3 regions of the Desulfobacterium sp. N47 genome follow, and region 3 is predicted to be linked to each of the others. Evidence: riboswitches for the same ligand, from Rfam matches in the RefSeq annotation. Region 3 holds a riboswitch; each other region holds the start of a gene.
The links. A riboswitch is a leader RNA that binds a small molecule or an ion and turns the genes downstream of it on or off. The one in region 3 is predicted to bind cobalamin.
Positions count from the first base shown of each region.

Region 1: it holds a riboswitch for cobalamin, as region 3 does, so the genes downstream of both, VXK47_RS07510 (TonB-dependent receptor) here and VXK47_RS11950 (TonB-dependent receptor plug domain-containing protein) in region 3, are expected to answer to the same signal.
Region 2: it holds a riboswitch for cobalamin, as region 3 does, so the genes downstream of both, thiC (phosphomethylpyrimidine synthase ThiC) here and VXK47_RS11950 (TonB-dependent receptor plug domain-containing protein) in region 3, are expected to answer to the same signal.

Region 1 is NZ_JBAMMY010000122.1:2,728-6,015, reverse strand. Features, by position in the region: gene VXK47_RS07510 (TonB-dependent receptor) at 1-1,448, opposite strand, end outside; cobalamin riboswitch at 1,582-1,776, opposite strand; gene VXK47_RS07505 (TonB-dependent receptor plug domain-containing protein) at 1,929-3,288, opposite strand, start outside.
Region 2 is NZ_JBAMMY010000285.1:12,950-16,237, reverse strand. Features, by position in the region: gene VXK47_RS18140 (DUF5131 family protein) at 130-921, shown strand; cobalamin riboswitch at 1,751-1,949, shown strand; gene thiC (phosphomethylpyrimidine synthase ThiC) at 2,047-3,288, shown strand, end outside.
Region 3 is NZ_JBAMMY010000185.1:21,907-25,194, forward strand. Features, by position in the region: gene VXK47_RS11950 (TonB-dependent receptor plug domain-containing protein) at 1-1,128, opposite strand, end outside; cobalamin riboswitch at 1,292-1,527, opposite strand; gene VXK47_RS11955 (HesA/MoeB/ThiF family protein) at 1,696-2,550, shown strand; gene VXK47_RS11960 (acyl-CoA dehydratase activase) at 2,682-3,288, opposite strand, start outside.

The DNA of each region.
Region 1 (3,288 bases), on a different contig from region 3:
TGCGGATAACCTTCGGAGCGATCCACTTCGATTTTGTCTTTATACGTCATATAAAAAGCAGCGAGTCTTAAGCGAAAGAGATCGTCATCGTATTTTATTCCGGTTTCGTAAGTCCAGCCTTCTTCAGGTTTTAAATCCGGATTTCCCACCATAAACGAACTCTCATAATAGAGATTGTTAAATGTAGGAGCCCTGAATGCCTTTCCCGCATTGGCATAAAGGTTAATAGCCTCCGTTGTTTTTAAGTTCAGACCGAAGCTGGGCAAAAAACGGTTATAGTTATCGGTTCCGGATTCTCCGTCTATGAATTGCTCCCGTGCCCCGGCAGTAGCCGTTAAACGCTCCCAAAATGTTTTTTTAAGATGAACAAAGGGGGCATAATCGTTGCGATGGTGTCTGCCGTACTGGTTGTTGTAATCGGCTCCGCGATGGATCCAGTCTGAACCAACGGTCAATTGCCAGTCTGACAGCTCAAAGCGGTAGTCTGCCTCAATGCCGGAATTATAATTTTTATTCTTATCTTCCGGCTCGCCCGGGCTGGTGTATTCATCCCGGCGCATTTCATCATAATTGCCGAAAATCTTGGCTTTAAAATTTTGTGTTTCATACCGTACATTCAGAAAATTTTTTAAATGCTCCTGCTTAGTACCTTCCATTGGTTTTTTCTCACCGTCGAAATGCTTTTCAAAACCTGTTTCGTAATATGAGCCCAAATAATCCAGATGAAGATTTTCCATAAGGGTAGCATTGAAATTCCACGCATATTTATCAGTGCTATCCAGATCGTAGCGGTATTTTCGAGTAAAGCTGCGGGATATTTCCTTTTGGCTGCCCAGATGGTTATAATTAAATCCTATATTCACATCCGGCAATGAAGCTGAAAAACCATGATTGTGGTATCCCTCGTTTCCGAATTCAACCGAGCCCCCAACAGCCGTTTTTTGAATAGTTTTTTTCGTTATAATGTTTATGACGCCGCTCATCGCATCAGCTCCATAGAGGGTTGAGGCGGCTCCTTTCAAAATTTCAATGCGTTCAATCTGCTCAACAGGAATAGTATTCAGGTCATAGGCATGGCCTGCAGCGCCCTGTATTGGTGAGCCGTTTATAAGCACAAGTTCGCCGTCTTTTACGCCACGAACGGAAGCTGTGCTGTTCATGCCGCCGTGGGAGACGCCCAGCGGCGCATATGCCTTGTATGAAAAACCGCCGATGCGCTTCACTGCATCAGACAGATTGTCAACGCCGCTGTCTTTCAATTCCTCAGAAGAGATGACCGTAACAAAATGAGGACTTTGTTTTTCTTTCACAGGAAACCGCTCTGCTGTTACTGTTACCACATCCATGACATTGGACGACTGATCTGCCCACACAAGATTGCCTGCAAAAAGCCAAACCATGCAGGTCATGATCAGAATTCTTTTCTTAATCAGATAATCCCCAAGCATATTTCTTCTCCTTTTTCAGATGATGTATTTTTGCATGGGCCCGGGCAAAAAAAAGCCCGGACCAATATTAATTGATCCGGGGATATCCCTTTTTTTATCCTCATGATCTTTGCTGCGCTCTCTTGTCCGCGGAAAACGCACAAACATTCAGGCAGGTCTTCTGACTATCGGATTATTCTATTTGCCGCGCCTTCCCATCCGCTTATGAACAGACAGTGGCATTAATGCAGCTTTTGTCCCCGATTACAGCGGCGGGCCCGTCCCCGATTTTCACGGGGTTCCCTAGTATGGCGGATTGCAAACAACCCCCTTATCCCCCTTTTGCTAAGGGGGAATCTTGCCCTACATCACATCCTGTAGGGCGGCATTTCACATGCCGCCATATGCTAAAAAAGCACCTGAATGTAACCTTATATTGTGTGATATTTTACATCTTGCAAACTGATATCATAAGCTTCGTATTCCTTTATCCATGTTAAATCAGAAATTAATATTCACACCTGCCAAAAAGCTGAAACCGTCATCCGGATACCCTGCATGAACCTCATAATCGGTATCAAACAGATTATCGATATGAACAAATACTTCACTTGGCCACGATTTTATGTTAACAGGATGAATCACCTTCATATTTACTACTGCATAACCATCAAGCTTCTGGGACTGGGGAGTGTTAGGGCTGCTGTATTGACGGCTGACGGCCTTTAATATGGTTTCAACTCTGGTCTTCGTCGGTAGTACAAATTTTCCGGTAATTTTAAGGCTATGATCCGGTGCGTATGACAGTTCGCCTCCGGTTTCTTTATTTTTGGTATCCTGGTAAATATAAGATAGTTCCGTCGAAATACTTTTGGTCCATTCCGACTTTAGCGCCAACTCTACCCCCTGCTTATAGGCGCGCGAAACATTAACCGGACGATAAATCAGATCATTTCCCCTCTGGTAGATAATAATATCTTTGGTATTTGTTCTGAACACTGAAGCATTAAAAACCACGTCCTTTTTGATTTTGTGCTCCATGCCCAGATTAAAGGAGTATATCTTTTCTTCGTCCAGATCAGGGTTTCCCCTCACTTGGTCAATAGAGCCATGACTTGGTTGATATAATTGATTAAAGGAAGGGATTTCCACTGAGTATCCGGCGCTTGACTTAACCACGGTATTTGATCCCAGGGCGTAGCTAAGCCCTGCATTGAAGGCAGGAAAAAACCCGAAATCATTGGTATGATCCCCCCTCAGTCCCAGAGTAGCCGTTAATTTATTTAATTCACGGTCATACTGGCTGTGAAAAGAAACTTTCTCTCTGTGATGGTCTCCTGAAAAGTTATGATCCACCCTGTTTGTTTCAGCCAATCCTCCCAAACGCAGGGCAAAGACTCCGTCCTCAGGCTTCCATGTGGTTTCAGCGCTTATTCCTGCCCGATGCTCATCAAGCGTTGATCGGCTGCCGGTCTGGGATTGGTCGTACAGATCCGTCAAATCCATGTAGGACTTTACTTTATATTCCATCATATCATCAGTAAAACCATTGATATGAAAATCCAGAGATCCTTTCTGATAGCGCTGCCTGGCGTCAGGCGTAGGATTGTCAATGGGACCGGGAGAGCCATGATAGGAATGAAAATACCTGCCGTTTAAGTCGTACCGGATTCCGGTTTGTCCTTCTGTCTGCCAGTTAAAACTTGCATTTCCGCTGTCGCTGTCGCTGTTGGGCCGTTTCCCGTCTTTATGACCGGCGCCTATGGTAAACAAGAGCTTTCCCGAATCCTGATGCAACATATATGAGGAAGTTATATTTGCGGCACCATAAGATCCGCTATTAATTTTCAAGCTTGCTTTG
Region 2 (3,288 bases), on a different contig from region 3:
TTCTTCTTTTTACTAAAGTCATGTTCTTTCCTTCCGATAATGAAATAAGTAAATATGACATGGAAAGCAGATAGCATTAAAAGAGAACACCAATAGACATCAATTATTTATTATAGAGGGGTACAAAGAATGAAAAAGGAATTCAAAAATCCTGAAATGAGTGATGGAGGTGAAAACTGGAATGTCGTTACAGGTTGCGACAAATACAGCGACGGATGTCAGAATTGCTATGCAGAAGATTTAGTTGAATGGCTTAAAGGAATGGGACAGCAGGTGTATAAGGATAATGGCTTTAACTTAACAATACATTATGATAGATTGTACACGCCGATAAACAAGATGGCAAAAAAACCTAAAAAACCAGTAAAAAGTTTTGTTACAGATATGGGAGACCTCTTTCATAAGAAAGTGCCAGACGATTTTATTTTCAAGGTATTTGAAACGATGCTAAAGGTTCCGCAACATCGCTTCTATGTACTTACCAAAAGAGCCGAACGTCTTGGTGAGCTTGGTCCTCTTTTGCCTTGGAAACCTTGGATTTGGGCGGGAGTAACGGTTGAGGCAGATAAATATATTGATAGAATAGACCATCTAAAAAAACTTCCATCAGATGTTAACAAATTTTTAATGCTTGAACCACTTTTAAGTCCAATGCCAAAACTGGATTTGAAAGGAATTGATTGGGTTGTTGTCGGTGGCGAAACCAACAGCAAAATGAAATTCAGAGAAATTAAAGAAGAGTGGGTTGTAGATATAAGAGAACAAGTTAAAAAAGCAGGACTTCCTTTTATGTTTAAACATTGGCCAGGTAAAACGCATAATATAAAGGAAGCATTTTTAGAAGGAATGATATGGGACGAATATCCTGAGACATTGACACAAAATATCGATTGGGATTTATACAAGAAAACAGTCCAATAAATGATGCCTAAAATAATATTATTAATATATTTAATATGTTAGCATACAAGTACCCCGTCTTTTACAGGCACCCATACTATGCCAATTTATTAATTTTTGAGTGTCTTACGAATTGTTGATTAAATTTGAAAATAAAGTGGAAAGAAGCGGATATGGATAATTAAAGCAGGATTTCGGTATTATGGTATGATAATATACTGTTATTATTATATTGTTATATTATCGATATCGGGTTAAGATAGGAAACAGCGGGGTTCAGCTTTAACTGTCCCCGCCATCTTGTTCGAGACAAAGATTAAAATAGAAAATAATTGCTTTGCTAAAAAATATGATTTTTTGGTCAACACTTGGTCAACACATTGCAGAAAATAGCCTTCTGTTTCCCCTAACGGCCCTTTGCTTCCTGATTAATATAAGTATCTACAATCAAAAGACAATCCATCTTACCCGGCATATCCCTATGACCCTCTAAAATGCTCTTACTTTACATTGAGGGGGTAGTGTCCCACGGGCGTGCGGGTTCAAATCCCGCCTTCGGCACCATCTATAATAAGAAGAGGGTTAACCCAAAACTGGGTTAGCCCTCTTTTGGTTTTCAAGGTCTTGATCATGCAATTATTTTTATATCTCAACCTGATCGAAACCTTTGGCAAGAAGAAGAAAGCATAAGAGATGTTTTTATAGCTTAAGCAATTGTCATAAATCTGTTCCGATTGGGTATGGGTACTTACGCTATAATAAAAAATTCTGGAAAAAAATGGAAAATATTGATAAACCGTTTTTTTCCTATTGACATTTCCGTTGCAATTTAGATATGTTCTATAAAAAATTGTATTTGAGGATGTTCGGCGCACGGAATACGGTTTGAATCCGTAACGGTCCCGCCGCTGTAACCCTGCCGCTGCATTAGCGGAACCCTTTTAGCATTGCTATGCCACTGTTTTGACAGACCGGAGAGGTTTATCATGATGGGAAGGCGGCTTCAAGGGCGGGGGAGTCAGAAGACGAGCTGAATATCTTATGATCCAAAGAGCTTGATGGCAAAGGGTTCTGGTAGGCAATATCGCCTGTCGGAGCCCTTTTTTTATTTCCGGCGGGGTAAATTCATTGTATAAAGGTGAGGATATGAAGACCCAGATTGAAAAAGCAAGAGAAGGAATTATTACTGAAGAAATTAAAAAGGTTGCATTGAATGAAGGTTTGTCCGATGAAATCGTAAGACAAAGAGTGGCTTTGGGAGAAATAGTAATTTCAAGCCACCCGAAACGTAAAGATCAGAAAATAGTAGGAATAGGCAAAGGCTTGAGAACAAAGGTCAACGCTTCAATCGGAACATCTTCGGACATATGTGATATTGATGCTGAAGTCAGAAAGGCTATGGCAGCAGGGGAAGAAGGCGCTGATACGCTTATGGAGCTTTCTGCAGGAGGAGATCTTGATGCAATCCGCCGGGCCGTGCTTGCAAATACTGCTTTGCCGGTTGGAAATGTGCCCTTGTATCAGGCATTCAAGGAAACCACGGCAAAATATGCAAATCCGGGAAAACTTGATCCCGAATACCTGTTTGACCTTATAGAAAAACAGCTTGATGACGGAATCAGTTTTATGGCTATCCATTGCGGTATAAACCGGTATACCATAGAACGCTTAAGAAAACAGGGTTACCGTTACGGGGGTCTTGTTTCAAAGGGTGGGACGTACATGGTTGCATGGATGGATATAAACAAAAAGGAAAACCCGTTATACGAGCAATTTGATCGCGTCTGCGCTTTGATGAAAAAATATGACGCAGTACTTTCTCTTGGAAACGGCATCAGAGCCGGAGCCATTCACGACAGCCATGACAGGGCGCAGATGGCGGAAATGATCATAAACTGCGAACTCGCCGAGTTGGGGCGTGAAATGGGATGCCAGATGATGGTGGAAGGTCCCGGGCATGTGCCCCTGGATGAAATCGAAGGAAACATAATGCTGGAAAAGAGAATGAGCGGAAATGCACCTTACTATGTTTTAGGACCTCTTCCATTGGATACAGGTGCAGGATATGATCATATCGTATCAGCTATCGGAGCCGCCAATTCAGCCCGTTTCGGTGCTGATCTGGTATGCTACATCACACCTGCCGAACACCTTGCGCTTCCCAATGAACAAGATGTGCGGGAAGGTGTCAGGGCAACACGGCTTGCTGTTCGTATCGGCGATATATCCAAATATCCCGACAGGCGCGAAAGAGAAAAAGAAGCCGCGATGGCCAGACGTGATATGCGCTGGGATGATCTTGAAAAATTGCTTATGTTTCCCGATAAGGCAAGAGAGGTCCGTCAGAGCAGAGCGCCTGAAAATACACAAACCTGCTCCATGTGCGGA
Region 3 (3,288 bases):
ATGAGCTTCAGTAGTCGTCTTAACCGACTTTACACCAGCAGCATCCAGATCAAACGATTTATTCTTCCAGTCAAAGTCCTTATATTCACCCCCTATCAGAAGATTACCTCCCTCAAAAGGATGTATATTAATATTGCCGTCAGTTCCTGCAATCCTGTTTGTTATCCAGTTTTCAGATCCTGTACCATCAAATGCATAACGCTCATAGTTATAATTATCCATATTTGTATAATGCCCTTTGATATTATAACCCAACCATTTCAAAGGATTGCCTTTTGCTTCCAATACAATATGACAGTCTTTATCACTGCTGTGATTCAACACCGATGATGAGTCATCGCTGTAAAATTTAATCCCTCCTATATAATAAGCCTGTGTGCCGGAAGGCGGCTCAACTCCGGGCACACCATATTTTCTGTACATATAATCACCATATAGACTTATATCAATAAAATCACTCTTATCCAGTAACAATTTTAAAGATGTATCGGTCTGCCTTAGATAACTATTAGCCCGAAATCCATCGGTTTCCATTCTGCCGGCAGTAAGATAATATCCGAAATCATCAGTTATAAACATACCTTGTTCTGCGGATAAACGATAAGTATCCTGTGATCCGTAACCGGCACTGACTTTAAGATCCGTAATGTCTCTTGAAGGCCGCTTTGTTATAATATTTACCGTACCTCCCATTGCTCCTGAACCATAAAGTAGTGATCCCGAACCTTTTACAACTTCAATCCGCTCGATATTATTAAGCGGTATTCTGCCAACATCTGCACTTCCCAATGATGGAGAACCAACATTGATACCGTTTACAAACACCTGGGTGGCATTGCCTCTCATTCCTCGAATATGCAACTCCTGTGTTGCGCCTCCATAATTACCGTATGTTTGCCAGTCAATCCCAGGCTCATTCGCCAATAATTCTCCTACTGACTGTGCCGCAAACTCATTTATATCCGTTTCGTCTTTTACGATTACCGAATTTGCGATATCTTTTCTCTTCTCCTCAGTCTTTGTAGCGCTGACTACTATTTCATCTAAAACCGGTGGAGACTGAATACCTTTTTTTACTTCTTCACAAAATACGGCTGCAGGAAACCCCAATAAAAATATAACTGACATAAACCCCGATAAAATCCTTTTCACTTTTCCCCCCCTTCTGAATTAATTTTAATAAGTTCCAGTCAGGTCCGGGCAAAAAAAATCCCCGGACCGATTATATCGTCCCGGGGATTACCCTTTTTTATCCTCAAGATACTAAGTTGCACTCTCTTTGCCGCGGAGATTACACTTTTAAATTCAGGCAGGTTTTCTGACTCTCGGATTAACCTACTTGCCCTGTTGAATAAAGATCCTTTTTTAAAAATTCAACAGGTACTGACCGCGCCTTCCCATCTGTTTATGAACAGACAGTGGCAAAATATGCGGCTTTCGTCCCCGATTACAGCGGCGGGCCCGTCCCCGATTTACACGGGGTTCCCTTTTATGCTCCGAAGGAGCGCCTAAATTTGATGTTAATCACTATGGGCACTTAAACTGAAAGTCAACAAAAATAATGTGCAAACAAATTGCTATAATACAAATATATATAAATACAACAAGTTAACATGAGCCTACCAGAACATGGACTTTCTTTTTGACTTTTAATAACATTTTAGCTAATGATATTATAAAAAAGGTATATAAACTTTGGAAAGTGATATTATAAATAAAATACATGCGCTTTCAGTCAACAAAGCACTTCCTGATAATACGCCATACAAAAGCATTTCACTAAATAATATTAAAAACATATCTGATGAGTCGGGAATAAGCCGCCACAAGATTGAGATTGCCTCTTTGGAAGCACAAATCATACCTGAACGTTATGTGCGAAATATGAAATCGTTATCTTGTGCAGATCAGGTAAGCCTCTTAAAGTCCAAAGTAAGTATTGCAGGCCTCGGAGGACTTGGTGGAACGGTTTGCGAAATACTTGCAAGGATCGGAATCGGAACCTTGAACCTAATTGATGGAGATATATTTGAAGAAAGCAATTTAAACCGTCAGATTTTAAGTAAGGAAAGTAACATTCCCACACCAAAGGCCGATGCAGCAAAAAAAAGAGTAAATGAAATCAACTCTTGTGTTTCGGTATTTTCTCATAGGATATATTTAAATGATGAAAACGCTTCAGCCCTTATTGAAAACTCAGATGTAGTTATAGACTGCCTTGATTCTATCGCAGGGCGTTTTGTCCTTGAAAAAGCATCTAAAAAAGCAGGCTGCTGTTTTGTATCAGCAGCAATCGCAGGAAGCTACGGTCATATCACCACAATATTTCCTGAAGATCCCGGGCTTAAACTCATTTATGGTAAAGCTCAAAATACACCGGACAAAGGAGCAGAATCTTCTATCGGCACACTGCCGCACTGTGTTTCACTGATAGCATCGCTTGAGTGTTCGGAAGCAATCAAAGTACTTTTGAAAAAAGGTGCCCTCTTAAGAAATAAAATACTTCTTATTGATCTTACCGACAATTGCTTCGAAATTATAAAACTATAAACAATATTTTCCCTTATCAACTTACCAACTTATGAGCTTACGAACTATCTTTCCCTTCCTCCCCTGAACCTTGATCCTTTCTCCTTTCTCCTTCCTCCTTCCTCCTTGAACCTTTCTCCTGGTTTCCCGGCTTATTTTGAGTTCATCAAAACCGAATGGAATCTGTTTGCCTGCAGACAGAATGCATCCAGCTTAGCTGTTATAACTTGAGGAAAAGAAGATCCATCGCTTTCAATAGCAAGAAACGGAAGGCTGTCAATATCAGAAAGCACTGCTTTAAGGCGCATGTCACCCGGACTTGCAGCAAGTTTATTCTCTTTATTCATTACTTCAGTTAAAATTGCTTCGGAAATTCTGTTTGGCATACATCCAAAAGGCCCTACCGATATTACTCCGCATGTATGTGAAGCAATCTCTGACAGTGAACTTCCCACAGTCAATATTGCTTCTCCTGTAAGTTCAGGTGATATATAAGGCATAGCGGTTTTTATTATAGATTTTGCACTTATCGGTTCAGCATGCACAAGCCCTGAATGTGACAGAATTTGCTTTATTTTTATCTCATCTTTTTTCATAATTCTTTTTTTAATGACAAAAGACAATTTTCCCAAAGCATTCATTTGTGAATCGGAAAGATTGTTATCGACTAAATAATCACAATAGTGCAGCCATTCGGAAACAGGAGCACAAAGCGTTGCAAACCCCATAGCCGCCAGTTTTTCCGTAATATACTGTCTT